3 regions of the Paraburkholderia megapolitana genome follow, and region 1 is predicted to be linked to each of the others. Evidence: riboswitches for the same ligand, from Rfam matches in the RefSeq annotation. Region 1 holds a riboswitch; each other region holds the start of a gene.
The links. A riboswitch is a leader RNA that binds a small molecule or an ion and turns the genes downstream of it on or off. The one in region 1 is predicted to bind cobalamin.
Positions count from the first base shown of each region.

Region 2: it holds a riboswitch for cobalamin, as region 1 does, so the genes downstream of both, FNZ07_RS25740 (CbtB domain-containing protein) here and cobW (cobalamin biosynthesis protein CobW) in region 1, are expected to answer to the same signal.
Region 3: it holds a riboswitch for cobalamin, as region 1 does, so the genes downstream of both, FNZ07_RS24505 (TonB-dependent receptor domain-containing protein) here and cobW (cobalamin biosynthesis protein CobW) in region 1, are expected to answer to the same signal.

Region 1 is NZ_CP041743.1:2,536,558-2,546,277, forward strand. It holds gene FNZ07_RS10805 (FecR family protein) at 1-1,126, shown strand, start outside; gene FNZ07_RS10810 (CHASE2 domain-containing protein) at 1,149-3,617, shown strand; gene FNZ07_RS10815 (DUF4136 domain-containing protein) at 3,676-4,302, shown strand; gene bluB (5,6-dimethylbenzimidazole synthase) at 4,401-5,060, opposite strand; gene FNZ07_RS10825 (cobyrinate a,c-diamide synthase) at 5,044-6,363, opposite strand; gene cobO (cob(I)yrinic acid a,c-diamide adenosyltransferase) at 6,367-6,969, opposite strand; gene FNZ07_RS10835 (cobalamin biosynthesis protein) at 6,966-7,391, opposite strand; cobalamin riboswitch at 7,525-7,748, opposite strand; cobalamin riboswitch at 7,796-8,062, shown strand; gene cobW (cobalamin biosynthesis protein CobW) at 8,288-9,391, shown strand; gene cobN (cobaltochelatase subunit CobN) at 9,398-9,720, shown strand, end outside.
Region 2 is NZ_CP041745.1:2,796,395-2,806,114, reverse strand. It holds gene FNZ07_RS25770 (NADH:flavin oxidoreductase/NADH oxidase family protein) at 1-339, shown strand, start outside; gene FNZ07_RS25765 (APC family permease) at 367-1,701, opposite strand; gene FNZ07_RS25760 (carbon-nitrogen hydrolase family protein) at 1,907-2,749, opposite strand; gene FNZ07_RS25755 (response regulator transcription factor) at 2,877-3,713, shown strand; gene FNZ07_RS25750 (SMP-30/gluconolactonase/LRE family protein) at 3,742-5,655, opposite strand; gene FNZ07_RS25745 (histidine phosphatase family protein) at 5,926-6,486, opposite strand; cobalamin riboswitch at 6,501-6,643, shown strand; gene FNZ07_RS25740 (CbtB domain-containing protein) at 6,692-6,901, shown strand; gene FNZ07_RS25735 (CbtA family protein) at 6,914-7,648, shown strand; gene FNZ07_RS25730 (LysR substrate-binding domain-containing protein) at 7,712-8,587, opposite strand; gene FNZ07_RS25725 (LysE family translocator) at 8,684-9,295, shown strand; gene FNZ07_RS25720 (cupin domain-containing protein) at 9,298-9,681, shown strand.
Region 3 is NZ_CP041745.1:2,521,020-2,530,739, forward strand. It holds gene FNZ07_RS24485 (phasin family protein) at 13-435, opposite strand; gene FNZ07_RS24490 (alpha/beta fold hydrolase) at 500-2,206, opposite strand; gene FNZ07_RS24495 (MaoC family dehydratase) at 2,262-2,732, opposite strand; gene FNZ07_RS24500 (fatty acid--CoA ligase) at 2,755-4,398, opposite strand; cobalamin riboswitch at 4,642-4,845, shown strand; gene FNZ07_RS24505 (TonB-dependent receptor domain-containing protein) at 4,935-6,935, shown strand; gene FNZ07_RS24515 (MFS transporter) at 7,344-8,534, opposite strand; gene FNZ07_RS24520 (glycoside hydrolase family 3 N-terminal domain-containing protein) at 8,758-9,720, opposite strand, start outside.

The DNA of each region.
Region 1 (9,720 bases):
TCTGCCGGTCGCGTTGCTCAAGCAGGAGCGCATGTCGGCCCGCGTGATTGCGACGAGCGGCCCCGCCGAGCATGCGTCCGGCAACAGTCCCTACACGCCGCTTGCCACCGACATGACGCTCGGCGAGGGCGATCACCTGCGCACCGGCCCGAACGGCTTCGCCACGCTCGAACTGGCCGACGGCTCGCATCTGTCGGTGCCGCAGAACAGCCAGATCGATATTGGCTCGCTGCGCCAGACCGTGCTGACCGGCGTCAACGATCGTGTCATCGATCTCCGGCATGGCGAAGTCGACAGCGAGGTGACACACGCGGTCAAGAAAGACGATCGCTTCCAGATCCGCTCGCCTTCGGTGGTGGCCGGTGTGCGCGGGACGGTGTTTCGCGTGAGTTACGATCGCGCCGATCAATCGACGGCGGTCGAAGTGCTCGACGGCGCGGTTGGCGTCGATTCCGCGGCAACTGCGCCGCGCGCGCCGGGCGTTCCACTCAACGCCTCCTCGCAACTCGTGCCCGCGCACTTCGGTAGCGTCACGCATGCGAGCGGTGCCGTAGGCGGTCCGGTCGAGTTGCTGCCACCGCCGGCTGTTGCCGATCCCGGCAAGATCCAGGATGCCAAAGACGTCGTGTTCGACGTCGTGCCGTCGGCCAGCGCCCGCGGCTACCGCGTACAGATCGCGCGTGATGCCGATCTGCTCGACATGATCCGCGACCAGCGCGTAGGCGAACCGAAGGCATCGTTTGGCGACGTGCCGGATGGCACGTACTTCGTACGCGTATCGAGTATCGACGTCAACGGTCTGCAGGGCCTGCCGCAGGTCTATGCGTTCGAGCGCCGCCAGCTCGGGCTGACCGCATCCGCCGCGCAACGCGCCGGCACACACGATTACGAATTCCGCTGGTTCGTCGGCCGCCAGGGTGTGCCGACCCGGTTCCGCTTCGTGCTAGCCGGTTCCGCCGATCTGCACGATCCGATCATCGACCGCCCCGATCTGACGAACGGCCAGATCGTGATCAGCGACCTGCCGAAGGGCGTCTACTACTGGACCGTGATCGCCGAGCAGTTCGAGAGCGGCAAGTTCTATGCAAAGGGCAGCTCGGTCCGCTCGTTCACACTCGCCCGCTGATGCCGGCACGGGAGGCTCGCGCATGAGTCTCGATCCGCGGGCGCGCCTCGGGCGTCCAGTCGGGCGCCGGTTCCTTTTTGAGTGGGCGGGCATCGGCTGCTTCGGCCTCATCGTGATTCTGCTCGGCGCGCTGGGGCGCCTCACCACCGGCGTCGACCATCTGGTCTACGACCGCCTGCTGGCCTTTCATCCGGTACCGGTACTCGACAAGCTGGTCGTGGTCGAGATCGACAATGCGAGCATCGCGCAGATCGGCCGCTGGCCGTGGTCGCGTAACGTTCACGCGCAACTGCTGGCACGGCTCGCGGCAGCGCAGCCGGCCGCGGTCATCTACGACGTGCTCTTCACCGAAACATCGTCTGACGATAGTTCGTTTGCCCGCGCAATCGCTGCTAACCGGACCTACCTGCCGGTGCTGCTGAGCCCGGAAGGCGCCGATGGCAACCGCGATATCGTCAAGCCGGTCGACCCGCTCGCGCAGGCTGCGGCGGGCCTCGGTCACATCAATCTCGAAGTGGACGGCGATGGAATCGTGCGTAGTGTCGCGCTGTTCGAAGGCGACGCGCGCTCGCACTGGCCACAACTCACGGTGCCGTTGTGGCGCGCGATTCGCGCCGGCAAGGTGCCGCTCGCGTCGCCGTCGGGTGGCGCGTGGCATGCGCCTGGTCCGCAGTTCGACGGCAATAGCGAGTCGCGCTTCCTCATCCCGTTTAGTCCGCTCGCCGAAAGCTATCGCAAGGTGTCGTTTGCCAGCGTGCTGAACGGCGAGGTGCCGCCCGACGTCCTGCGCGGGCACATCGTGTTGATCGGCGCGACCGCGTCGGGCCTCTACGACCGGTTTGCCACGCCGGTGTCGGGCGAGCTCGGTCTGCTGCCCGGTGTCTACATTCACGCGAACGTGCTCGACGCACTGCTTACCGGCCGCACGATCGAGCCGACTCAGGGCTGGCAGGTCTTCATCGTCTCGCTGATACCGCTCGCAGTGTTGCTGGCCGGTTTTCTCGTGTTGTCGCCATGGCGCTCGCTGCTACTTACGGCGGGTTTGTGCGCGGCGATGGCTGCGGGCAGCGCCGCGCTGCTATACGGTGCGCGGATCTGGATGTCGCCGATGCCGGCAATCGTCGGATTGATCGCGGTCTATCCGATCTGGAACTGGCGCCGCCTCGAAATGACGATGTCGTATCTGCGCAAGGAACTGCAGCGTCTTGCCGACGAACCGTACCTGTTGCCAGGTACGCCGCGCCAGCGTGCCGACTTCGGCGGCGATGCGCTCGAAAAACACATGGCGCTGATGGCGCAGGCGGCGCAGCGCGTACAGGACATGAAGCGCTTCGTGTGGGACAGCCTCGACAGCGTGCCTGAACCGATTCTCGTGAGCGATGTTCAGGGTGTGGTGCTGATTGCGAACCAGGCGGCGAAGGCGCACTTCGCGCGGCTCGGTGCGCCGACGCCGGAAGGCAAGCCGATCCGCGAGGTGTTCGGCGATCTGACGTACGTGAAGTCGATCGATGAGAACGCGGACGGCGACGGTTTTGCACGCACGCACTGGCCCGCGCTGCTCGACCCGGCGCGCTCCGAGTTCGCGGCGCTGATGGAGCGCGGCATCGAAGTGCAGGATCGCGACGCGCGCGATCATCTGCTGCGCTATGCAAAGTGCGCGAATGCACAGGGCGAGGCGACCGGTTGGATCGCGGGTCTCGTCGACGTGACCGCATTGCATGAGGCCGAGCGGCATCGCGAAGATGCTTTGCGGCTGTTGTCGCACGACATGCGCTCGCCGCAGGCGTCGATTCTCGCGCTGGTCGAGATCGAGCGCTCGCGTATCGAATCGGGCCGCATGCAGGAACTGCTCGAACGGATCGAGCGTTATGCGCAGCGTGCGCTAACGCTGGCCGACGATTTCGTGCAACTGGCCCGCGCGGAATCGCAGACCTATGTGCTGGAGCCGGTCAATTTCGCCGAACTCCTGATCGATGCGAGCGACGAGGTCTGGCCGCAGGCCCATGCGAAGCAGATTCGCCTCGAAACGCCGCTGCCTGGCGCGGATACCGACGCAAGCGATGCCGGCGACGCCGAAGCAACTGCCGTAGACGACACCTACTGGATCTGCGCGGACCGCTCGCTGATCACGCGTGCGCTCGTCAACATCCTGAACAACGCGGTCAAATATAGCCCGCCCGATACGCGCATCGTCTGTACGATTGAGCGCGTCGAGGGCACGCCGGCCCATGTGCAATGTACGATTCGGGACGAGGGCTACGGCATTCCAACCGAGCAGCAGGCGAAGCTGTTCGAACGTTTCCGGCGTTTTCACGAGTCGGAGCGGCCCGAAGTGGGCGGCGCCGGGCTCGGCATGGCGTTCGTCAAGACCGTGGTGACGCGGCATGGCGGCGACGTCCACGTCGACAGCGAGCCCGGTAAGGGCACGGCGTTTACCGTGTCGCTGCCGGCACTCGACGAGACCGACGCGCAGCCGTTCGAGGTGGACTGATGAACACGGACACGGATACGGACACACACGCGGACCGCACTCTTATCGGAGCACGAACATGATGAAACTGAGGTCGATCCGCACCGCGCTCGCTGCGACAAGCTTCGCGGTAGCGCTCGCGGGATGCGCCGGCGTGAAGACCGACGTGCATACGTCGGCGCCGGCTGCTCCGCTGCAAGGCAAGACCTATACGGTGACGCGCCTGCCGTCGCAGGATTCGAATCCCGCCTATGCGCAGTACGAGACGCTAGTGCAGAGCGAGCTCGCAAAGTATGGCTTCAGCGCAGCAAACGATGGCCATACGCGCTATCTGCTTTCGCTGGCCTATGAGACGCGACCCGCGACGGTCGGTTTTGCAGCGGGCGACTGCGCGGCAGCGGCGAGCGCCGCCACTGCAAACTGCCGCAGCCCCGGTGAAACCTCCGCGTCCTTTTTCGGCCGTCGCGCGTATCGCCATACGCTGACGCTGCGCTTCCTTGAGCGTGCGTCCGGCGAGGAGGCCTACAAGGTCAGCGCGACGAGCCGCGATCACGACGCGGACCCGCTGCACGCGATTCCTTACCTGGTGAAGAGCGCACTCGCGCAGTTTCCGTACTCGGGGCATACGGACTGGCAGGTGAAACTGCAAGCGAAGGACGAGGCTAGCGTACCGGACGTCGTCTCGGTTAAACCGGTCGAGCCCTGAAGCGTCTTCGTGCGGTTGGTTTTCGTCGAGTGAGGACCGCGCGTCGTCGCGCCGTCGCATCGCGATCGGCGCAAACCCGTTATTGACGTGAGCGCGCTCTAGCTCGATGACGGTTCGCTTTCAGGCCAGCCGTTCTCGAACACACAGCCCGTGAGCGGCATGCGCGTCGCCCAGCCTTCCTTTTCGAGCATCGGTTCGTCGTAGAACTGAGCCACATGGCCGACGCACAGGATCGCCACCGGCCGCGCGCCGGCGGGCATATGCAGCAGCGCGGCGACTTCGTCGACGTCGAAGATCGACACCCAGCCCAGCCCCAGTCCTTCCGCGCGTGCGGCGAGCCACATGTTCTGGATCGCGCACGCCACCGATGCGAGATCCATCTCCGGCAGTGTGCGTCGTCCGAACACATGCTTCTCGCGACCGTCCATCAAACCGACGACCAGCAGCTCGGCGCAATCGAGCATGCCCTCGACTTTCAGCTTCATGAACTCGTCGCGCCGCTTGCCGAGCGCATCGGCGGTTTTCAGGCGTTCGCGCTCGACGATCGCATGCAGCGCGTGACGCAGTGCGCCATCGGTAATGCGCGTGATGCGCCAGGGCTGCATATAGCCGACGCTCGGCGCGTGATGTGCGGCGTCGAGCAGACGTTGCAGGGTGGCTGGATCGATCGGATCGCGCACGAAATGGCGCATGTCGCGCCGTTCGTAGATCGCGCGATAGACCGCCGCGCGTTCGCTGTCGTCAAAGGGTTTCGCCATGGAACAGGGCGGCCGTGAAAGCCGGATTGGACGGCCAGTAGCCGTGCATATAGGTCGCGACGATCGAACCCGAGCGGTATACGGACTCGCCGCCCGCGGCCGGCCCCATGGCGTGCGGCCGGGTGGCGGTCAGTACGGGGTCGAGCGGGGTGGTCATCTGCGTGTAGTGAAACGTATGGCCTCTCAGTGTGCCGTGTCGCCCGTCCAGTTGTTGCATGCCGAGCGCCGCGAGCCGCGCCTGCATCGTTGCGCGGCCGGGTAGCAGTCCGAGCATCGGTGTCTGCGTGCCGTCGCTGTCCGTCAGGCTGTCGAGCAGGTAGAGCATACCGCCACATTCCGCGACGATGGTTTTTTTCGCTGCTGCATGTGCGTGAAGCGAAGCTGCCGTGCAAGTGCTACGTGCGAGCGTGGCGGCGTGTAGCTCAGGGTAACCACCTGGCAGGTAAAGCGCGTGAGCGTCGGTTGGCACGGCTTCGTCGGCGAGCGGCGAGAAGAACGCGAGCGTTGCGCCGAGCGTTTCGAGTAGCGCGAGATTCGCCGGATAGATAAAGGAGAACGCGGCATCGCGTGCGACGGCAATCCGCATTCCGTCGAGCAGCCGCGGGAGCCGGGTGCTTCCATGCGCAGCGGATGCGGGGGTGAAATCGACGATGGGCGGCAGGGTGGCGAGCGCGGTTGCGGCGAGTGCATCCGCTACACGGTCGAGTCGCGCATCGAGATCGTCGATTTCGTCGGCGTGCCGTAGGCCCAGGTGGCGGTCGGGGAGTTCGATGGCGGCTTCGCTTGCCATGTGACCGGTCCACGCGATGTCCTGCGGCAAGGCTTCCTGCAGCAGTTGCGCGTGGCGAGCCGAGCCCACGCGATTGGCGAATACGCCATGAAACGGGACCTGCGGGCGGAATTTTGCGAGTCCAAAGGCGATCGCGCCAAATGTCTGCGCCATCGCTTTCGCCGAAATGACCGCGACGACCGGCACGCCGAACGTTGCGGCGAGATCGGCGCTGCTCGGTGTGCCGTCGAAGAGACCCATCACCCCTTCGATCAGGATCAGATCCGCCTGCGCCGCAGCCTCGGCGAGCAGGCGGCGACACGCGTCCTCACCGACCATCCACAGGTCGAGCGATTCGACCGGCGTGCCGCTTGCACGCTCGAGGATGGTGGGGTCGAGAAAGTCGGGGCCGGTCTTGAAGACCCGCACGCGTCGCCCAAGCCGCCGATGATAACGAGCGAGCCCTGCCGTGACCGTCGTCTTGCCCTGACCCGATGCAGGCGCGCTGATGAACACTGCGGGACATGCCGGCATCGCTCAGAACTCCACGCCGCGTTGCGCCTTCACGTGCTGCTCGCGATACGGATGCTTGACGAGGCGCATTTCGGTGACGAGATCGGCGGCTTCGATCAGCGCATCGGGTGCGTGGCGGCCGGTCACGACGACGTGCAGCGCGGCAGGCCGGGCGGTTAGCACCGCGAGCACTTCATCGAGCGGCAGGTATTCGTATTTCAGCACCGTGTTGAGTTCGTCGAGGATCACCATCTGGTAGTCGCCGCTGTCGATCATGCGGCGTGCCTCGTCCCAGCCTTTGCGCGCGGTGGCGATGTCGGCGTCGCGGTCCTGCGTGTTCCACGTATAGCCGTCGCCCATCGTGACGAAATCGCAGTGCGCCTGGGCGCCGAGAAAATCGCGTTCCGAGGTATGCAGCGCGCCCTTAATGAACTGCACGACGCCAAGCCGCATGCCATGACCGAGTATGCGCACGGCCATGCCGAACGCGGCCGTGCTCTTGCCTTTGCCGTTACCTGTGTTGACGATCAGCAGCCCTTTTTCGACGGTGGCGGTAGCCTGCTTCTTTTCGTGTCCTTCGCGACGCCGTTGCGTCATGCGTTGATGCGATTCGGGATCGGTTTTCATCGGTCGAGGTCCTGGTCGGTGGAAGCGGAGAGAGTGGAGTGAACGAGTGGATCGGCAACGAGTGCGACGGTGACGCCGTCGTGCACCGTCTTGCCGACGATCAGATAACCGTGAGGTGCCGCGAGTCGCGCGCAGGGTTCGCACACACCGTCGATGCCCAGATGCACTCGCGCGGCCGCCGAACGTGCAGGCGGTGCGAGCGGTATAGCGGCGATCTGCATGGGCGTGAAAAGACGCAGTGGCAACGCATGACGTGCGCAGAATTCGAGCAGGCCGGGTTCGTTCGCTTTGGTATCGACGGTAGCGATTTCCCGGATCTCGGCGAGCGAGTGCGTACCGAGCGCGGCACGCAGCGCGGCATCGATCTGATCGGCCGACACATTGCGTCGACAGCCGATGCCGGCGATCAGGGTCTTCATCATAGGTGGATTTCGGATGTGGCGATGCGTGTCGGCAGCTCGACAGCGCAATAGCGATCGCTTATTACCTGGGCGCCGTGTGTCTGTCCCCCGCAGACCTGGCGTTCGGCGTCGTCATCGTCGAGTTCGACGATGACGTTCGCCCCCTCGTCTGGCCGGTATCCGGGCTGGCGGCCTCATGTCGTTGCCTTCCCATCCGCACGCGGCGGACAGTGGCTTCGAACGACATGTGCGGCTCGAAGGCCGCGGGCCGTTTACCGTTGCGGGGACAGCACAGGTTGAGCGCAATGCGCGCTTTCTGTTTCCCGTTTAACTGCACACGCGAGCGCGCGTGCGGGCACCAAACGAGCGCATACGATATCACAGGGCAACACAGTGCCTTCCTTGACGCAGCAAGGCCGGCGGCCTACACTCGCACGCACTCTGGTGCTCGCGTGCGCGCCTCCCGCGCACGCAGTTAAACGGGAAACAGGGCGTCCTCCCACCGCGGAACGGACCAACCTGTGCTGCCCCCGCAACGGTAAGCGAAAGCAGCGCGCAAGCGCTGCAAGACCGGCTTCGCTGCATGCACATCAACTCGCATGCAATCGACCACTGCGCGACATGAGCGTCGCGTGGGAAGGTGAAGCGGTTCATTCGTTAGCCCGGATACCGGCCAGACAAAATGGGTTCGCGCCGCGGGGATGCGGCGTGTCGTCCACGATTTCCTTGTGTTTCCATTCGCGCCGTACTCCGCGTCATCGTCCCCGCGTTTCGTCTTCTACTGGCCTGTCACGGCGGCGTTCTGTCGTATGGACGAGCAGTTGAACGACGTATCGCGAAGCACGTGGCGGAGCCCTCCGGTGGCGTGGACACACGCGGGTTGTCGGCGAATCCCTCACCGCCACCACGGAGCAGCGATGCAGACACAGATGCGCAAGATTCCCGCCACGATCGTCACGGGCTTTCTCGGCAGCGGCAAGACGACGTTGCTGCGACACATTCTTCAACATGCAGGCGGCCTGCGCATCGCGGTGATCGTCAACGAGTTCGGCGAACTCGGCATCGACGGGGAAATTCTCAAGGGCTGCGGTATCGGTTGCGATGAAGACGGTCGCGAAACGGCGGGCCAGGTCTACGAACTCGCGAACGGATGTCTGTGTTGTACCGTTCAGGAAGAATTTCTCCCGGTCATGGAGCAGCTTCTCGAACGGCGCGAGCAGATCGATCACGTGTTGATCGAGACCTCCGGGCTCGCGTTGCCGAAGCCGCTCGTGCAGGCATTCAACTGGCCGACGATCAAGAACAGCTTCACCGTCGATGCTGTCGTCACGGTGGTCGATGGGCCGGCTGCCGCGAGCGGCCAGTTCGCGGACAATCCGGTCGCCGTCGATGCGCAGCGCAAGGCCGATCCGAATCTCGATCACGAATCGCCGCTGCACGAACTGTTCGAAGACCAGCTTGCTTCTGCCGATCTTGTGATTCTCAACAAGACCGACCTGCTCGACGACACGCAGCAGGCCGCTGTCGAAGCGCTGCTCCGCGAAGAGATTCCTGCGCAGGTGAAGGTCGTCCGCGCGCAGAATGGTCAACTCGACCTGCACGCGTTGCTCGGGCTCGAGGCGGCGTCGGAAACCACGATTCATCTGCGGCACGATCACCACGGTTCCGCCGACGATCCCGATCATCATCACGACGACTTCGATTCGGTGGTGGTGGAATGTACGGCGCTATCGCGCGAGGCGACGATCGTCGCGTTGCAGCAGCTCGTCGAGACGCACACGATCTATCGTGTGAAAGGTTTCGCGGCATTGCCGGGCGCACCGATGCGGCTTGTAGTGCAGGGTGTGGGAGGGCGTTTCGACAGTTACTTCGATCGGCGCTGGAGAGCGGACGAACAAGCGGCCGAGCCGCAGAAGAGCCGCTTCGTGCTGATCGGCGAAGATCTCGACCAGGCCGCGCTGCAGCGCGCATTCAATGCCGCGTTGAATTCTGCGGTACACGCCGAAGCACAGCGGGCCTGACGCGCCATGCATCTGCTGCGTACCACGCCGGGTGGCTTCGTCGATGACACAGCGGGTGTCGTCCGGATCGATCAGCAGCCTGCGGACATCGTGGTGCTCAGCTCGGCCGATACCACGCTGTCGTTGCTCGCGAGCGTCGTAACGCGGCTCGGTCCAGACTTCCCGAGCGTGCGGCTCGCCAACGTGACTTATCTGCGCCAACCCGCGTCGGTCGACTTCTATGTCGACGACGTGCTGCAACATGCGCGCGTCATCGTGGTCGACCATCTGGGCGGTGAAGCCTACTGGCCGTACGGCATCGAACAGATGGTCGCGCTTGCCGCGAGGCG
Region 2 (9,720 bases), on a different replicon from region 1:
ACGACCGGCGGCATCCGTCGGCGCGCAGTTGCCGAAGACGTGATTGCGAACGGCGTGGCCGTCGCGGGCATAGCGACCGCGTTGGCGCTGGCGCCCGATCTGCCAGCGCGCTGGCAGGCAGGCGGCGATCACACCACGGTGAACCAGCAGGTCGGCTGGAAGGATCAGGTGATGGCGGCGCTCGCCCGCATGGCGCTCGTCAAGCGCCGCCTGCGGGCGCTCGGAGCGGGGCGGCTGTCACCGCAATCGTACTCGGCGGCATTTACGCTGGTGGTCGACCAGTTGCGCACGCGCCGGCTCACGCGTCGCTATCGGCGCTGGAGCCAGGCGCGCGCGTGAACCTGGGTCGAAGAAGAAGTCTGTCCGTCAGATCACCACTTCCGGTGGCGGCTGACGGAACAGACGCGTGATCCAGCACAGGTACACGAGGCCGAGCGCAAACCAGATCGCGCCAAGCACGAGTGCGGTCTTCTCGAGGCTGACGAGCAGCCACAGATCGGCAATCGCGCCGATGAGCGGAAACAGCAGCCCGCCAATCACACCCATGCGTCGATCGCCGTGATTGCCCGACAGGTAAATGCGGATCACACACACGTTGACGGCGGTGAACGCGAGGAACGCGCCGAAATTGATGAACGACGTCGACGTAGCGACATCGAGCTTCAACGCAATCAGCCCGACGATGCCCGCAATCGCGATGTTGATCGCCGGCGTCTTGAAGCGCGGATGGATGAAGCCGAAGATGCGCTTCGGCAGGATTTCGTCGCGGCCCATCGCATACAGCAGACGCCCGACGCTTGCCTGCGCGGAAATCCCAGAGGCGAACTGCGCGAGAATCAGCCCGGCAAGAAACACACTCACGAACAGGTCACCACCGATCGTCTTCGCAACTTCGAACGCGGCCGAGTCGGTGTCCTTGAAGTCGACGCCGGGATGCGCGAGCTGCATCGTGTACGACGCGACCACGAAAATCGCGCCACCGATCAATGCAATGAGCAGAATCGCACGCGGCATGTTCTTCTTCGGATCGATGGTTTCTTCGGTCAAGGTCGAGACCGCGTCGAAGCCGAGGTACGAATACGCCGCGATTGCCGCGCCTGCCATCGTCGACGAGAGTGGCACGTGCGCCTTGAAGAACGGCTCGGCCATCGCAATGCCGCCGGGGCCCGCCGCTGCGGCGGCGTAGTGCCAGCACAGCGCGACGAACAGCGCGACGATTGCAAGTTGCACGACCATCAGCACGATGTTGAAACGCGCCGCCAGTTCGATGCCGACGATATTCAGCGCACTGGTCAGCACGATGAACGCGACGATCCAGATCCACGAGGGCACAGTCGGAAACGCGGCGTTCAGATACGCGGCGCCGATCAGCCAGATCACCATCGGCAGGAAGAAATAATCGAGCAGCGTCGCCCAGCCGATCATGAAGCCCAGATGCGCATTGAAGGTCTTGCGCGTATAGGTGTACGCGGAACCCGCCACCGGATAGAGCCGTGCGAGCTTGCCGTAGCTAAGCGCGGTGAACGCGATCGCGATCAGTGCGAGCAGATAGGCGAGGGCGGCGGTGTCGTCGCTGGCCTTGGCGAGCACACCGTAGGTGCCGTACACGATCAGCGGCGCCATATAGGCGAGGCCGAACAGCAGCACGGACGGCAGCCCGAGCGTGCGTTTCAGATGCGGTTGAGCTTCCGTGTCTTGCATGATGTCTCCGAGGCCCTGTGCAGGCTTGAACGACCGCGTCCGGAGCGTGAGCTTTGCGCGGGCATGGTATGGCGTTGGCTGAAATGGGCCGCCTGAAACAGCGCGGTCCGCAAAACGCGTAAAAGAAAGGCTGAAACGCGGTAGGGCAACGACTGAAAAGCGATGACTAAAAGCGCTTGAGAAATTCGCTTGAGAACTTCGCCGCTCAGTCGTAACGACGACGTGCTTCGATCACCAGCGAGCGCGAGCCGTCTTCATGATCGACGCGCGTGAGACCGAGCGGCACGCGCGCATCGTGCAGATAGCGGTAATGCTCGCGGCTCGTTTCGAGCCGTGTGAGATCGATGCGCGCACGCAGCACGGTCTCTTCGGCACCGGCTTCGGCGGCCACGTCCCCTGACGGCTCGAAGAGCGTCGATTCGCCGGGGAAGGTCAGGTTGTCGTCGCCCGCGCCGCAGCGGTTCACCATTACGGCGAACATCTGGTTTTCCATCGCGCGCGCAGTCATCGCGCGGCGATGCACCGGGCCGAACGGATCCATATTGCCGTTGGTGACGATCAGCAGATCGGCGTCGAGCGTGGCGAGTGCGCGCACGCCTTCCGGAAACTCGATGTCGTAGCAGATCTGCAGGCCGACCGTGAGGCCGTTCCACTGGCAGACTTCGAAGCGGTCGCCAGGCGTGAAGACGCCGACATCGGACGCCCACAGGTGCACCTTGCGGTAGCGCAGCAGGATCGCGCCGCTCTTGTCGATCAGCACGGTCGTGTTGTAGAAGCGGCTGCCGTCGCGTTCGGCGAAACCTACGGCGGCGGCGACACCGGCCTCGCGTGCGGCATTGCGCACGGCGCTGAGCGCGGGACCGTCGACCGCCTGGGCGACGTCTCCGACATTCTCGCGGGTCGGAAAACCCGACAGCGAGGTTTCGGGGAAGACGATCAGTTGCGTGCCGCCTGCCACGTCGGCGCGACCGATGGTTTCGATTACCTTACGGGTATTGTGTTCGACGTTGCTGTCGACGAGCGCGAGTTGCGCGAGTTCCACCTGCATCGTGTGTCTCCTTCCAGATACCTTGCAGTCGCCCGGGCAGCGCTGCCGCATGATTCCGTCCGGCGCATTATCAGTGTGTTATTTTTGTCCGGAAATTACCCACGTGGGTTACCTCACCGGAGCAGATATGGAGTTCGAATGGCGCGATCTCGCGTTTCATCGGGAGATTGGCTCAGCCATCGACGCTCTCGACAGCCCGCATTTCTGGGCCCGTCTCACGCGCGTGCTGGAGCGGCACATCAAGTTCGACAGCTGGGTGGCGCTGCGCTTCACGCGCGCGGCTCCGCCGTTTGTGTGCGCCGAGCAGGCGTTGCCGGACGGCAAGCCCGACCTGATGTTTCAGGACTATCTCGCGGCGCTCTATCAACTCGATCCGTTCTATCTCGCCGCGCTCGAAACGCGCGCGTCGGGCTTCTTCACGCTCGCTGACGTGGCGCCCGACAACTTCCGCATGACCGAGTACTACCAGCGGTATTTTTGCAAGAACGTCGTCGGCGACGAAGTGCATTTCAATGTCGTGATCGACGCCGATCACACGATGGCGTTTTCGCTCGGCAGCAGGCGTCGTTATCACGAGCGCGAAATTGCGTTGCTCACGCTGTTCGCGCCGTGGGTGCTTGCGCTCATGCAGCAGCGGCTGCGCTATGAGAATTTTGGTCCGGCCGGCGAGACTGTGCTTGTGACCGAAGCCGACGCCGCCGATGCCACCGATCTACCCGCGCGCATCGGCGCATTGTCCGGCAGGAACGGCCGCGGTGTGCTGACCGCGCGCGAGATCGAAGTGGCGATGTTGTCGTTGAGCGGGTTTTCAACGCGCGCGATTGCGGAGAAACTCGCGATCTCGTTCGAGACCGTGCGCGCGCACAAGAAACACATCTACGCGAAGCTCGGCATCGGCTCGCAGTCGGAACTGTTCGCGATGTTCTACGAGCCGGGACATCGCGAGAGCGATATCCCGGCGTAGCGGTGTCGCCGCTTACGGCGTTACAGCGTTACGGCGTCCAGCGATGCACGATGATGCTTGAGTCGTTGTAGTTATCTTTGGTGATCACGTACTGCCCGGTCGACTGCAGATACGCTCTGAGCCCATACATCGAATCGACGTCGTTACCGACACTCACGGTGCTCGGGCTCGCATTGATCAACGTTGTGTCGAGGTTGCCGGTGGTGAGATTGAACACGTCGATGTTAGGCACGGTGTGCACGTATCCGGCGAACAGATAGTTGCCGGCCGCCGTAATCGACTTCGGATTGGCGACGGTGAGCACAGGGTTAGGCTTGGTCATGTTGCCCGCGGCCCAGCCGTGATACACCTCGATCCGCGTGCCGATCGACGTCCAGTCGATGCTGCCGATAATGCCTTGCGCGAGGATCATCGTGTCGCTCTCCGCGAGGTAGATGATGCGCGTCATCGGTCTGACGCTAAGCGGAATGTAGAGCGCGATGCCCGGTCCCCACGATGGCTTGCCGGTAGCATCGAAGCCAATCAATGGATAGTGATAGATGTGGTTCGTCCGGTCGAGACCGGCCCAGATGTCTCCCTTGCTATCGATAGAAAATCCACCCGTGATCGGTGCCGTCGTATTGAACGCCGTACCCGGAATCGACGCATCCGGTATCGCGACATAGCCGTTCGCAGCGTTGAAGTGGAACAGGTAGAAGATCGCCGGGTTCTGTCCTGACGCAACCAGAATGCGGTTGCCGCCTACCGAGACAATCTGCCCGAAGTGCTCGTCGCGCTGCGTATCGTTGATGTTGAGGCGCGGATCGGATGGATAGTCGATCGGATCGACGGTGTTCGCAACGAAGGTTCCTCCGGCGGTGCCCGTGTAGATGTTAGTGCCGCTATAGAAGTACGCCCCGTCCGTACCCGGATCGGGTGCGCCGACGCCCTCGAAGTTCAGCGACTGCAGTGTCCATTGCAGGACGCCTTTGTTGTAGGCGTGAATATCGGTGCCGCCGTCGCGGCCGAGATCCCAGCCGCCGCCCCATGGATTGTTCAGCACATAGAAGTTGCCGGCGGAGTCCTTGCCGATACCGGTGACGCGCGTGAAGCGCTTGTCGCCGACCTGGCCTTTGATACCCGTCGTGTTGTCGAGATATCCGCCTTTGATCCCAAACGTACCGACCTGAAATGGAATGAGCCAGGTGTTGTAGACCTTGATGTTCATGTCCGGCCCTTCGTCGCCGACAACGAGCAGTTGTTTCGTCGTGTCGAAGAACAGCGCCGAAGGTTTCGCACCAGTGGGCATCTGGATGGTGTTCATCGCCGTGCCGGTGGAACTGAATTCGGCGATTGTGCCTGCGCTCTTCTGGGCGACCCAGAGATTGCCGGAGCTGTCGATGGCGAGCGCACCTGGCGACGTCACGTTGATGTCCTGCTGCCAGACACCGTCTGTGGTGTAGACGCGGACCCGATTGCCAGGCAGGTCGCTCGCATACAGCACCGAGCCCGAGGTGGCGAGCCCGGTCACGACATCGGCATGGGTTTCGGTTGTGTCCGCACTGACGTTGATGAGTACATCGCGCGTTTGCGTGGTGCGGTTGTAGCGTCCCACTGCGCCGCTGCCGTACACGTTGTTGAATTGCAAGGCGGCGAAGATCGATGTGGCGTTGCCGGTAATGGCGCTGCCCTGGAACTCGTTGTGCAGGCCAAACGAGCCGATGCTCTTGCCGCTCTGATAGAGCGCAACACCACCTTCGTTTTCATCCCAGAACGACGCCGTGTAGATGACGCCTTCGGGCGCGACCCACATCGAGCGCGCGGTACTGCCCACATGCGTGGCGTCGGTGCCGAAGGTGTTGGCGATCCAGTCGGTGGTGTACTGCTGCGCCTGACATACCGGCGCGATCGCAGCGATCAGCACGGCGGAAAGAAACGCGGAATAGATGCGATGCTTGATCATCGGTGAATCCTCTCAGCAGTATTGTTTTTCCCTGACCTCCCAATATAGTTCGCGAATCGCGAACATGGGTGATGTTGCGATGACAATTGCACGAGAATATCGACGCGTGTTGCATGCGACGATGTTCGCAAGCCTTACACGCGCGTTAGATTGTGCGAGTGCGATGAAGAGCTGCGCACCATGTGCGTGCGCAACGGACATGCAAATGAAAGTCGAGCCTTATGCGGAGCGCATGCAGGAGATGAGCGACGCGCAGATCGATCCCACTATCTATGCAGCGGGCCACCAGACCCAGCCGCGCGTCGAACGTTGCAATTCGATGCGCGAGAGCGGGCCGATTTCGATTCGCGTGTAAGCAGTGAGCGGTGCACGTAGCGCATGCAGTAGCGCGGCGCGTATCACGACAGCATGCGTGACCGCGACGACGGCAGGCACATCGGCAAGTTGTTCGAGCCACTGCGCAACCCGCGTCGATACCGTGGCGAACGATTCTCCATCGGGCGGCGCGGCATGGGGATCGGTACTCCAGGCGGAGAGCATCGGCAGCTCGTCTGTTGCGATGTCCGCGACGCGCTGGCCATGCCAGCGACCGTAACTCATGTCGGCAAGCGCAGGTGCGATGTCGGCGGTGAGATTCAACGCTGCGGCCGTTTCGCGAGCACATGGGGCAGGGCTGCTGAACACGAGCGCATCGCGAGGCACATCGAGTTGTGTGCGATACGCATGCGCGTCGTCTTGACCGCGCGCATCGAGTGGATCGTCGGCGGGGAAGCGGCCGCTGCGCATCGCGGCGGTCGCTGCATGACTCACTAGCCATAACCGCGTGTGCATTGCGCTGATCTCCCATGAAGCATGTGCCGCGAAGTTTAGCGCGTAGAATAACGCCGCTGAAGCAAGGAAGCCGGTGCAAGTCCGGTGCGGTCGCGCCACTGTAATCGGTTCAATGAAGAACCGGAAGCCAGACCCTCGCTTCGCGTCATCTTTTTCTCACGACCACCACGACTATCGGGGCGCGTAACCCCAGGAGAAGTCCGTCATGACCGATGCTGTTTTCAAACCGGCTGTCCAGCCGGTGCCGATCCCTCTGCGTGAATTGCTGCCGTGGATTATCTTCGGCGGCCTGCTGCTGTTACTGGCGATCTACTTCGTCGGCGCCGAAGAGGGCGCGACGTCGTTGATCCCCGGCATGTACGTGCACGAGTTCGTGCACGACGGCCGCCATCTGCTCGGCTTTCCTTGCCACTAACCGGGAGTCGACATGGTCGGTAGATTGTTGATGCGCGGGATGCTCACGGGCATCGTCGCGGGATTGCTCACGTTCACTTTTGCGAAGATCGCCGGCGAACCGCAGGTCGATCAGGCGATCTCGTTCGAAGAGAAGGCCGATGCGGCGAAGGGCGAAGCTCCCGAACCGGAAATTGTCAGCCGTCACACGCAGGCGGGGCTCGGTTTGTTGACCGGTGTAGTCGTGTATGGCGCAGCGGTGGGCGGGTTGTTCTCGCTCGTGTTCGCGTATGCATATGGCCGCTCGGGTCGGCTCGGTGCACGTGCATTGTCGGCGTTGCTCGCGCTCGCAGCGTTCGTCGCGATCGTGATCGTGCCGAATCTCAAGTACCCGGCGAATCCTCCGTCGATCGGCGACCCCGAGACGATCGGCTATCGCACGGGCCTGTTCTTCCTGATGATCGCGATCTCGCTGGCGGCGACGGTGTTTTCGTTGAAGCTGCGCCGTCACGCGGCGGCACGCTTCGGTGCGTGGAACGGAGCGATCGTGGCAGGTGCGGTTTTTATCGTCATCATCGCGGCCGTGCAACTTGGTCTACCGTCGATCAACGAAGTGCCGGTTGCATTCCCCGCTGCGCTGCTGTGGAAATTCCGCCTCGCGGCGCTTGGCATGCAGGCGATCATGTGGACGACGATCGGGTTGCTGTTCGGTGCGCTCGTCGAGCGTGCACAGCAGAGCTCGCGCAACGTGTTGCCGGCCGGGCTGTGAACGGTTGAAGTCGAGAAGTCGAGCGAGCGCGACATCGGCGAAATCCTGCTGCGCGTTGCTGCTTCACATCGGCGCGGGCCGATGTTGCCGCAGCAGTCCATCGCGAATGAACTGCGCGAGTTCGCGTCCGGCCGGGTTGGCGCCCTGCGCAGGAAATCGCAGGCTGATCGCGAACGGCGGAAGTTCGGGCAGTTGAGCATCCGCGCTGAGAATGTCGAGATCGGCGGGCACGGTCGACGTCAGCCACGCGGTCACAGCGAGCCCGCTGCGCACCGTCGCGGTGGTCGCTTCGATGTTGCCGCTCTCGAAGACCGTGCGCCACTCGATGCCACTGCTGCCCAGCGCACCGAGCACGGTCTGCCGGAATGCGCAGGTGTCGCTCACCATCGAGACCGGCAGCGGTCGCTTCAGATGCGCGCTGCCGCCGCGCGCGCCGACCCACACCAGGCGTTCGACACGCAGACATTCGCCACTTGCTTCGGTTGCAGGTTCTTCGATCACTGCGACATCGAGCGAACCGCGCGCCAGTGCCTCCGCGAGTTCCGGCGATGAACCGCAGACAATCGCCATCTCCACGTTCGGCCACGCTTCGGTAAACGCCTTGAAGATCGGCGCGAAGCAGGCGCCGACCAGATCGTAGGGGACACCCAGGCGCACCTGGCCGAGTATCGGACGGGCCGCCATATCCGCCCAGATTTCATCGTTCATGCCGAGCAGGCGTTTCGCCTTGCCGAGAAAGCGCTCGCCGACCTGGGTCAGTTCGAGCTGGCGTCCGACGCGATCGAACAGGTCGCAACCCAAAGCCTCCTCGAGGCGCTTGATCTGCTGGCTCACCGCGCCTTGGGTCAAATGCAGGCGGTTGGCGGCAACGGTCATGCTGCTGTGGTCGGCAACCACAACGAAAGTGCGCACCAGTGCGAGGTCGAGATTTCGGTTCATCGTCACATTATATTGTCTAATGTGAATCATCAGAAACTTTCGATTTTCTAATGTGAACGAGATGACTACAGTGACGTTTTGCTCCGGAACGCTGCCATGTCCTTCGTCGCCACCTCGACCGGCTCGATCGCACCGTTGATCCTGTTTGCCGCCGTTGCCACCGTGACGCCCGGCGGTGCGACGGCGCTCGCCACTGCGTCGGGCTCGCAGTTCGGCTTTCGCCGCTCGATTCCGTTGATGGCGGGCATCGCGCTGGGGCTTGCGTCGCTGGCCGCCGCTGCCGCCGCCGGTCTCGCTGGCGTGCTGCTGGCCGCGCCCGTGCTGCAGACCGGCATGAAGGCGATCGGCAGCGCATATCTGCTGTGGCTGGCGTGGCGGGTCGCGCGCAGCGGGGCGCCCGATCTCGACCGCTCGACGGCGGCGCCCACCACCTTGCTCGGCGGGGCGTGTCTGCTCTGGCTCAATCCGAAGGGTTGGGCCATGGCCCTCGGCGCGGCGGCGTCGTTCGCGATGCTCGCGAATGGGCCGCTGCATCTCGCGTTGTTGCTTGGCGGCGCGTTCGGGGTGTCGGCGGCGGTGTCGCTGTCGCTGTGGTGCGCAGCTGGCGTGCTGCTCGCGCGGCTGGTGCGCACCGAGCGGCAATGGCGCATTGTCAATACGCTACTCGGCGTGTTGCTGGCGGTATCGATTGTTCCAATGTGGAGATAGCAATGGTTGCAACAGGGTTTGCGGAATCGTTCGACCTGATGTCCGCGTTCGACGCGGTGACCGAATACTGGTCGCCGAAAGTCGTGGCGCAGGTCAACGATCAGTACATGAAGATCGCGAAGGTGAAGGGCGAACTGGCGTGGCACAGTCACCGCGACGAGGACGAACTGTTCTACGTGGTGCGCGGCCGGCTGCGGATGGAATACGAAGGCGGCCGCGTCGTCGAGCTTGGCGAGGGGGGCGTGCACGTTGTGCCAAAAGGCGTGCTGCACAATCCGGTTGCGCAGGACGAGTGCTGGATCGTGCTGATCGAGGCGGTGACGACGCGTCACACGGGCGACGTCGACACGCCGCTCACGCGCACGATCGAGCAGCAACTCGGATAGTTGTGTGGCCCCATCAGTTGTGTCTTGAATCGAAGCCGC
Region 3 (9,720 bases), on a different replicon from region 1:
GGCACTGTCCCTTCACTTCTTCGGTTGCAGCAGCGTCTTCAGTTCCTCGACGTGTTCGGCGACGCGCCGCGACACGACCGCGAAGCTGTCCGACTGCGCGCGGTAGGCCGTGCTCGCGAGTTCCTGCATATCGGCGAGTGCCTTGTGCAGTGCCTGCTGGACTACTTCACCTGTGTTGGCAGAGGGCTTGACACCCGAGGCCGCCACGCGACCGACAAGCGATTGCAGTTCGGTCAGTGTCGTGCGAAGGATCTCCGACTGCTTCTGGGCCAGCGACTGCACGCCCGCGAGCGCCGTCGTATTGGCTTCGGCAATTGCCTCGATGTCCTTGCGGCGCGACTCGAGAACTGCGTTGACGTCGATGCCGGGCAACTTGAACTGCGTGATGACCTTCTTGTACTCGTCGAAAATACTGTTCGAATTGATAGTGTCCATGATCGATACTCCAGTGAAACTGCATTAAGAATGTGTTGGCCGCGGCGCGGTCAACGAGGGTGCGTCATGCTTCCATGACATAGGTTCCCGGCGCTTTCACGCCAGCGGGATGCTTCGCGCTGCCGACTGCTGCCGGCGCGGTACGGCGCTCGCCGGAGTGATCGACAAGCCACGTGCGCCAGTCGCCCCACCACGAGTCCTTTTCGGTCTGGGCATTGCCGAGCCATGCATCGGCAGTCGCAGGCAACTCCGGGTTATGGAAGAACTTCGCCTTCGGATTGCCCAGCGGGTTGATCAGACTTTGAATGTGGCCACTCGAACTCAACACGAAGCGCGTCTTGCCGCCGAACGTGCGCGCCGTGTTGTACACGCCCTTCCACGGCGTGATGTGATCGGTCATGCCGGCGACGATGTATTTGTCGCAGGTCACTTCGGACAGATCGATCGGCGTACCGAGCACAGTCAGCGCGCGAGGTTTGCTGAACAGGTTGCCCACGAAGATATCGAGCAGTTGTCCATGCATCCGCGCGGGCAACCGCGTTGCGTCGTTGTTCCAGTAGAGGATGTCGAAAGCGGGCGGCGTTTTGCCGAGCAGATAGTTGTTGACCCAGTAGTTCCAGACGAGATCGTTGGGTCTCATCCATGCGAACACGCGGCCCATTTCCTCGCCGGCCAGCACGCCCTTCGACGTGCTGTTCTGCTTCGCGGCCGCGATGGCTTCCGGTGTGGCGAAGAGACCAAGTTGCGAGTCGGCGGTATTGTCGAGCACCGCAACCATCAGCGTGGCGGCATGCACGCTCGTGTCGCCGCGGCTGGCGAGGTGCCCAAGCAACGCCGAAATCGTCATCGCCCCCGAACACGCGCCGTGCAGGTTGACGTCCTCGCTACCCGTGATTTCGCGCATAGCCGCGATGGCCTCAAGCAGCGCGGCAACATAGGTATCGAGGTCCCAGTGACTCTGCGCAGCGGTAGGATTGCGCCAGCTCACCACGAACACCTGGAATTCGCTCTTCACCAGGTAATCGACAATGCTCTTGCCTTCGGACAGATCGAACACGTAGTACTTGTTGATCTGCGGCGGCACGATCAGTTGCGGGCGGGTGTACACGTGCTCCGTGGCCGGTGCGTACTGGATCAGCTCGAGCACCTCGTTGCGAAACACCACTGCACCCGGCGACGTGGCGAGATTTTCACCCACCTTGAACGCGCTCCTGTCGACTTGCGCCGGCATCCCCTGGTTCTGCACGACATCGGTCACGAGGTTGCGGATGCCGCCCAGCAGACTGGCGCCGCCCGAATCGATGATCTTCTTGAGCGCCGCCGGATTGCCGAGCAGCGTGTTGGTCGGCGATACCGCATCGGTGAAGAGCGACAGGACGAACCGCGCGCGTTCCTTGCTCTTGTCGTCGAGCGTCGAGCGGTCGACAAAGCCTGTCAACGCGTTGCGCCATGCGACATAGCCTTGCATCGCCATGCGATACAGCGAGTTGCTCTGCCACGCCGGATCGGTGAAACGTTTGTCGCCCTGCGAGGGCGCGAGGTCCGCACTGCCACCTAATACCGCCATCAGATCGCGAGCGAGTGCCGCTTCCTGCTCGAGAAGCAAGGCCGGTTGCCGCAGCGCCTGGGTGCCGATCTGTTGCGCGGTAGCAAGAATGTCGCGTGGCCGCAGCCCCACGAACGGATTCGGTCCGAGCATGCCTTCCGCGGCAGATGCCGCAACGTCGTTCGCCTGCTCGCTGCGTGTCGTGCTTTCGTCATGTGCCGCCATGGTGCTGCTCCTCAAACGTCTCTGTCTGGTTAGCCTGGTTGTGCGATCCGAAGGCTTACGCCGCCGCCACGAGCATCGCCAGGGTTTCGGCGATCAGCGCCGGCTTGTCTTCGTTCTCGATCTGCAATTCGTTCATCGTCTTGACGATGATCCGGCCACCGCCCTTCTTTTCCACCGAGACCAGCGTCACGCGATTTCTCACGCGCGCACCCGCCTTCACCGGCGTCATGAAGCGCACCTTGTCGAGCCCGTAGTTCAGCCCGGCCGATGCATCCGCGGGAATGATGCCGACCTCGATCGCGGCCGCCGCCAGCAGCGACAGCGTCAGATAGCCGTGCGCGATCGTGCCGCCGAACGGGCTCTCGCGTTTCGCGCGCTCCACGTCCACGTGAATCCACTGCCGGTCGCCGGTACACGCCGCGAAGGCGTCGATGCGTGCCTGATCGACGGTGACCCAGTCCGATACGCCCAGTTCGCGGCCAACGAAATCGTCGATCGTGGCGACGCTGTATCCATTGATGCTCATCGTGTCTGCTCCTTAAGGCCGGTCACGCGAACTGTTCGCGCAACCACTTCTTGTTGGTTTTGCCGACGCTCGTTTTCTGAAGTGCTTCGACGAACTTGACGATCTGCGGCACCGCGTACTTCGAGATCCGCCCGGTCTTGCAGAAACCCATCACGTGTTCCTTGACACCGTTTTCAGTCAGCGCCGCGCCCGCCTTCAGCACCACGAGCGCCACCGGCCGTTCGCCCCATTTGTCGTCCTTGATGCCGATCACGGCGACTTCCGCCACATCGGGGTGCTGCGAAATCAGGCTCTCGATTTCAAGCGACGAGATCCACTCGCCGCCCGACTTGATGACGTCCTTGATGCGATCGGTGATCTGGATGTTGCCGGTCGCGTCGATGTTCGCGATGTCCTGGGTATGCAGGTAACCGCCAGCCCAGAGTTGCGTGGAGGCATCGGGATTGTTCAGGTAGCCCTGCGTGAGCCACGGTGCACGAGCGACGATCTCGCCGTAGGCCTTGCCGTCGTGCGCAACGTCTTCCATGTTCTCGTTGACGATGCGCAGATCGACGAGCGGAATGGGGAAGCCGGTCTTGCAGCGCAAGCGCACCTCTTCATCGCGATCGAGCGGCCCGGTGTGCGGCGGAAGTTGCGCGAGGCTCAGCACGGGGCACGTCTCCGACATGCCGTAGCCGACGAAGATATCGATGCCGCGCTCGAGCGCCGCGCTCGCAAGACCATGTGGCAACGCGCCGCCGCCGATGATTACCTTCCATTTGCTGAAGTCCGCGTGCTTCGCGGTATCGCACGAAAGCAGCATGTGCAGGATCGTGCCGACGCAGTGCGAAAACGTGACGCCTTCGTCGCGGATCAGTTGTACGAGACGCTCGGGCACATAGCGGCCCGGATAGACCTGCTTCACGCCTAGCAGCGTCGCGATGTATGGCATGCCCCAGGCGTGCACATGGAACATCGGCGTGAGCGGCATATAGACGTCGCCGCGGTGAAAACGCTGGCCCGACATCGGGCTTGCAAGCGCCGCCATCAAGGTCAGCGTGTGCAGAACCAGCTGACGATGCGAGAAGTACACGCCCTTGGGCAGGCCCGTGGTACCGGTCGTATAGAACGTGGTGGCCCGGGTGTTCTCGTCGAAGTCGGGGAAGTCGTAGCTCGTGGCGCCGGCCGCGAGCATTTCCTCGTATTCGGCGGCGAACGCAATGGTGTGCGCAGTCGGTTCACCACCCGGCTCATCGATCCACACGAACGTGCGCACCGTTTCGAGTTGATCCTTGATCGCTTCGACCACCGGCAGGAAATCGGTGTGAACGAACAGCACCTCGGCGCCGGCGTGGTTGATCGTGTAGGCGATCTCGGCCTCCGACAACCGGACGTTGACTGTCTGCAGCACGGCACCCATCATCGGGACCGCGAAGTACGCCTCCAGATAGCGGTGGCTGTCCCAGTCCATCACCGCCACCGTGCTGCCGTGCCGCACGCCGAGCCCGTCGAGGCCATTGGCGAGTCGCGCAATGCGTTCCTGCAGCGTGGTGTAGGTCATCCGCAGCTTGCCGCGGTAGACGATTTCCTGGTCCGGTGCCTGAACGAACGACGTATGCAGCAACTGCTTGATCAGCAGCGGATAGGCGTACGGGGAAGGCGTGATGTCTTGCACGGCGTCCTGCATCTAAATCTCCTTGAGTCGAGAAATCGATCGGGCTGACACAGGCTGTGGGTACGTATCGCGTGCGGTGGCATCCCGGTTGATGCCATCATCGATTTGATCAGGGGGACGGACTATCCCCGAACAGGGGAGCGTTATGGGGGTAGGCGCGCCGCGGAGATTGCGGCGCAGACGGGGCCGTTGCAAAAGCGCGTCGTAAAAGCCCCGCGTTTGCCCGAAAAGATTGACTGCGCCGCGCGGGAATCGTTACGCTCTCGCCTCGATGGTTCCCGTGATGGGGATAAAAGGGAACGCAGTAGTCGCGTCGATGGATCGACGCTTCGAGTCTGCGGCTGCCCCCGCAACTGTAAGCGGCGAGTCCGTGCCAATCGTGACCACTGGGAAACCGGGAAGGTCGGCACCGGGCGGCGACCCGTGAGCCAGGAGACCTGCCATCAACCGAGGTCCTGCAGCCGCGCCGGGCGGGGTGTCCCGAAGCGCGAGCACCGCATGATGCGGTTGCGTGTTGCAAGGACGGCTCCGACCTCTGGATCTGTCACATGGCTAGCATTATTAGAAAAACCTCTTTCTTTCAGAAAGCTTTCTTGCGTCGCGTTGCGGGAGTTGCAGGAATCGCGGGAATTTCCGCCGCCCTCGCCCTTTCGTTCGGTGCATCGATCGCACAGGCGGCTGACGATTCGACACCGCCAACGGCGCCGCAGTCTTCCTCCGACACCACGACCACGCTGCCGAACATCGTCGTCACCGGCGATACGCAGCATCTACCGCAATCGTTCGATCAGCGGTACGCGACGACACACGTTCTGACGCGTCAGGATCTCGACCGGCTCTCGCCCGCCGATCCCAGCATCACGCAGGCGCTCGCTACGCTTCCCGGTGTTACCGTTGCGCAGAACGGCGGGCCGGGCGCGACGGCGTCTGTCAGCATTCGCGGTTCGTCGGGTGCGCAGGTTGCCGTGTTTATCGACGGTATCCGCGTGGGCTCCGCGACCACGGGCACAGCGGAATGGGCCGATCTGCCGGCTTCAGCCTTTGAGCGCGTCGAAGTGATTTCAGGCCCCGCGGCCGCCTCGTTCGGCGCCAACGCGGTGGGCGGTGTCGTGCAGTTGTTCACACGCCACTCGGCGAATCAGCCCAACCAGACGATGATTTCCACCGGTGGTGGCTCGAACAAGACGTTCGATACGCAGATTCGTACGTCTGGCAGTGTCCCTTCGACAGGCCCGCTTGCTGCGCTTGCCGGGCTCACTTATTCGTTGGGACTGCACGACTACAACACGGCCGGGATCGATACGACCCAGCCTTACGCATACGGTCACGAAGCAGGCCGCAATCCGTACCACGCGCAGGATATCGACGGCCGGCTCGGCTATGCGCACGGCGACTGGTCGATTTCCACGTTCGCGCTTTATCACCGGTCGGACCTCTCGTACGACAATGCGGGCGGCGACAACCGGCAACTCGATCACCAGTTGACGACGGGCGTCGCATTCCACTGGGACATCGCACCGGACACGCAGTTCGACCAGTCCGTCGGTTACGCGAACGACCGCCAGTTTTACTACACCAACAGCCCGGGTATTTCGAGCGACAAGATCGACTCGACGCGCCTCAGCACATCGACGTCGCTCACGCATCAGGAAAAGGGCTTCCGGTTATTCGGCCTGCCGCTGTCGGGTGAGACGAAGCTTGCCTACGACTTCTCGCGCGAACAGGCCTTCCTGCCCGTCGATATCCCAACCGGCGTGCCGACGCGCAATGACTCCGCGGTGTCGCTCCACCAGTCCGCGACGCTCGGCGCGCTCACCGTGTTCCTCGCGGGACGCCATGAGATCGTCGAAGGCCAGTCGGTCAACACCGGCAATGTCGCCGTGTCGTATGCGATCACGCCGGTGTACACGGCGCGACTGTCATACGGCAACGCGTTCCGTCTGCCGACGTTCAACGATCTGTACTACCCGCAATTCGGCAACCCGAATCTCCGGCCCGAGCGCAGCGATTCAGTCGAAGCGGCGCTCGACGCGGCCACTTCGTTCGGCAATTTCTCGGTGGCGATTTACAACACCCGTGTGCATAACCTGATTGCGTATAACTCGGCGACCTTCGCGCCCGATAACATCGGCGAAGCGCGTATTCAGGGCATCGACCTCTCATACAAAGGCACGCTCGGCAAGTCCACACCCGTCAGTCTTGCTGTCGGCATCCTGAATCCGCAGGACATCACCGACCGCAGCTGGCTCAATCGTCGCCCGCGTCAAACGGTCAACCTGAGCGTCGATCACACCTGGGATGAGTTCCACCTGCATGCACTCAGCACGGGCGTCTCTGTGCTGTATGGCGGGACGACGTTTGACGATCAGTTCAATGCGACTTATCTGCCGTCTTATACGCGGGTCGATTTGCGCGCTTCATATCGGGTCAACTCGCATCTCACGGTGTCGGCGAATCTGTCGAATCTGTTCAACCGGCAGTATGTGACGGCGTATGGATATAACACGCTGGGGCGGACGGCGTTTGGGAAGGTTGCTTATACGTTTTAGGTGGGGGAAGTGAGGCCGGCCGTGGTGGTATTCCGGTCGGTACTTACGCGTTTGCGGCGAGACGAAAAGCAGCCTCCGCCTGCACGATAACTATCGTGCACGCCCAGTAGGTAATCCGATTCATAGAGCCGCGCTTTGGGGTCGACTCGACCGGCGCGTTGAGCCCGCTCCAGCCTCCGGCGCATCAACTGACGTCCCCATCGGTCCGGGCTGGCATCACTGAATGCGCCAAACGTCTCCTGTCCCTGAGGCGGATATTGCCGCCCCGCAAACCAGCCGAGCCGCGGGTCGAGATTGAAAGAAGGAGCGCATCTGCACTGGAAGTTGTGCCGATTGTGAGCGACACCGCCGCTCGACAGAACGCGGCCGACGTTGGACAGGTTTAGCAATAACGAACCGGTTCAGCGGCTACGCATCTCGAAGCACTGCTCGTGCACTTGCGGCGATGATGGTCAGCAGGACAACCAGCCCGAGAAGTGCAGAGGCAAGTGAAGTGTAGTGTGCAAGGGCTCCTATTAGCACGGGACCCACAAAGACTCCGCAGTACCCGATCGTCGTCATCGCAGCGACGGCGGTACTTGTTGGCATGATCTTCTGCTTTCCGACCGATGAAAAAAGAACCGGCGCGATGTTGGAGCAACCGGCTCCCACAAGTGCGTAGCCGAATAGATCCACGACCCAGGACGTCGTGAACGAGACAACGAGGAACCCCGTAGCCGCACATAAGCTGCCGGCAACGACGACACGCGTTTTTCCAAGGCGATTGACGACGCGATCACCGGTAAGACGCCCCATGGTCATCAGTACCGCAAATGCGGCGTACCCATACCCCGCATAAGCATGAGACATCCCTCTTTCTGACGTGAGGAACACACCGCTCCAGTCGAGCACCGCGCTCTCGGTCAGAAAAACGATGAAAGTGAAGACGCTCAGAATCAGCACGATTCCGTGAGGGATAGCAAAGACGCTTGCCTGGCCGGCTTGCGGCTCTGCAATCAAGGCGGGGTACGCGTAGAACAGGGCAACCACCATAAGCGCGGCCGCGAAAGCTGTCGATCCTCCGTGCGATAAACCCACGGTGAGGAGCAGGCTGCCCCCCGCAGCGCCGACGATACCGCCGATACTATAAAACGCGTGAAAACCCGACATGATTGAACGTCCGCAATTTCGCTCGACTTCGATCGCCTGGATATTCATCGCCACGTCAACCACTCCCGCAGCCATACCGAAGAACGTCAGAGCGAAAATTGCAGATAGCACGTCATGCACGAACGCGAGAGCAGGAAGCGTAGCGCAAAGGAGCACGGTGGCTATCGTTATCACCGTCCTGCAACCGAACCTGGAGGTCAATCCTCCCGCGAACGGCATCGCCACCATCGAGCCGGCACCCAGGCAAAGCAGCAGAAGTCCGAGCTGGCCATCGTCAAGTCCAACTCTGGCCTTAACGAATGGAACGAGCGGCGCCCAGGAGGCTCTCCCATAACCGGCCACAAGAAAGATAGCGCGCGTCGCAGCCTGGCGACTACCAAAGGATGATTTGTGTAACGTTAGATCAGACGGCATGAACTGACGGATGTTGTGAGTTGTGTGTAGCGGCATCGCTCTCGCATGGAGCAGAGTGCATGACCGGAGGATCTGGGAAACGCTTTCTTTCAAGTCCGAACCAGGCAACCGCCACGATGACGAAACAGCGGACAAAGTAGTGAACAAGAATATCCATCGGCGGTTGCAATCCAAGGCGGCAAATCCACTCTTAGGCACTGGCTCGGCGGCAAACCGGGCAACCAGGGAACCTGCGCCGCAGAGTTCCCCGCTCTTCCAGTCAAACGGCGTGGTAATCAGCCAGCCTGTGAACAGCCGCGGCGGCCGCATCAAGACGTGTCGCATCAAGCTTGCCGTTCTGCACGGCCTTCTCGATGGATACCGCGATTTCATCGATGTGCGGCACGGCCTTGGGTGACAACAAGACTAGATCTGCGCCAGCTACAAGTGCATCGACCGTGGTATCGCCGAGGGACCGGTTCCCGATAGTCGCCTTGTGGTCGATGTCACAGGTCATAACCAGCCCACCAAACTCCAGTTCCTCCCGCAAGAGCGCGATCAATGCAGCCGACAATGACCCCGCTGTCACAGGCTGGATTGCCTCAAAGCGCGCCGGCCCCATCATCACTGCGCTCACGCCCTCTTCGATTCCAACCCGGAACGCACCCCATTGAGCCCGCAGTTCATCCAGCGAGGAAGGTACCGTTGCTTCCGGTGTGCCCGGATGGCCTTCCAGTACGGGATGCCCGGGGAAATGCTTCAGAGTCGTCTTCAAGCCTGCACGACGAGCGCCGCGAACATATGAACGCACCATTCGCGATGCGGTCTCGGGATCGTCGGCCAGCGTACGGCCCTCAAGCCACAGGTTGCTTCCTGTCAAAACGTCAGCGGTTGGAGACAGGACGAGATTGATGCCGGCGTCGACCACTCCGCATGCGGCCTCAAAAACGATCTGTTCCAGCTCGGACCCGGACATCCGCTGCGCGGCTTCACGCGATGGCAGTGGTGCGCATACCCCCTGCAACCGATGGACGGCAGCGATATCGGCGTCGGCTGCCAATATCAGTTGGCCTGCACGCGTCGTCACCGTTCTGATCGCATCCTGCCAGGCATCGAGCGTTTCCCGCTTGAGCCTCTGTTCGCTCATTCGGCCCGTGACATATTCCTCCCCCGTCTCCCCGAACAGGAGGCTCCTGCCACCATTGTCCAGGAAGCGAGCGATACGGTCGTCAATGTCCAGCGT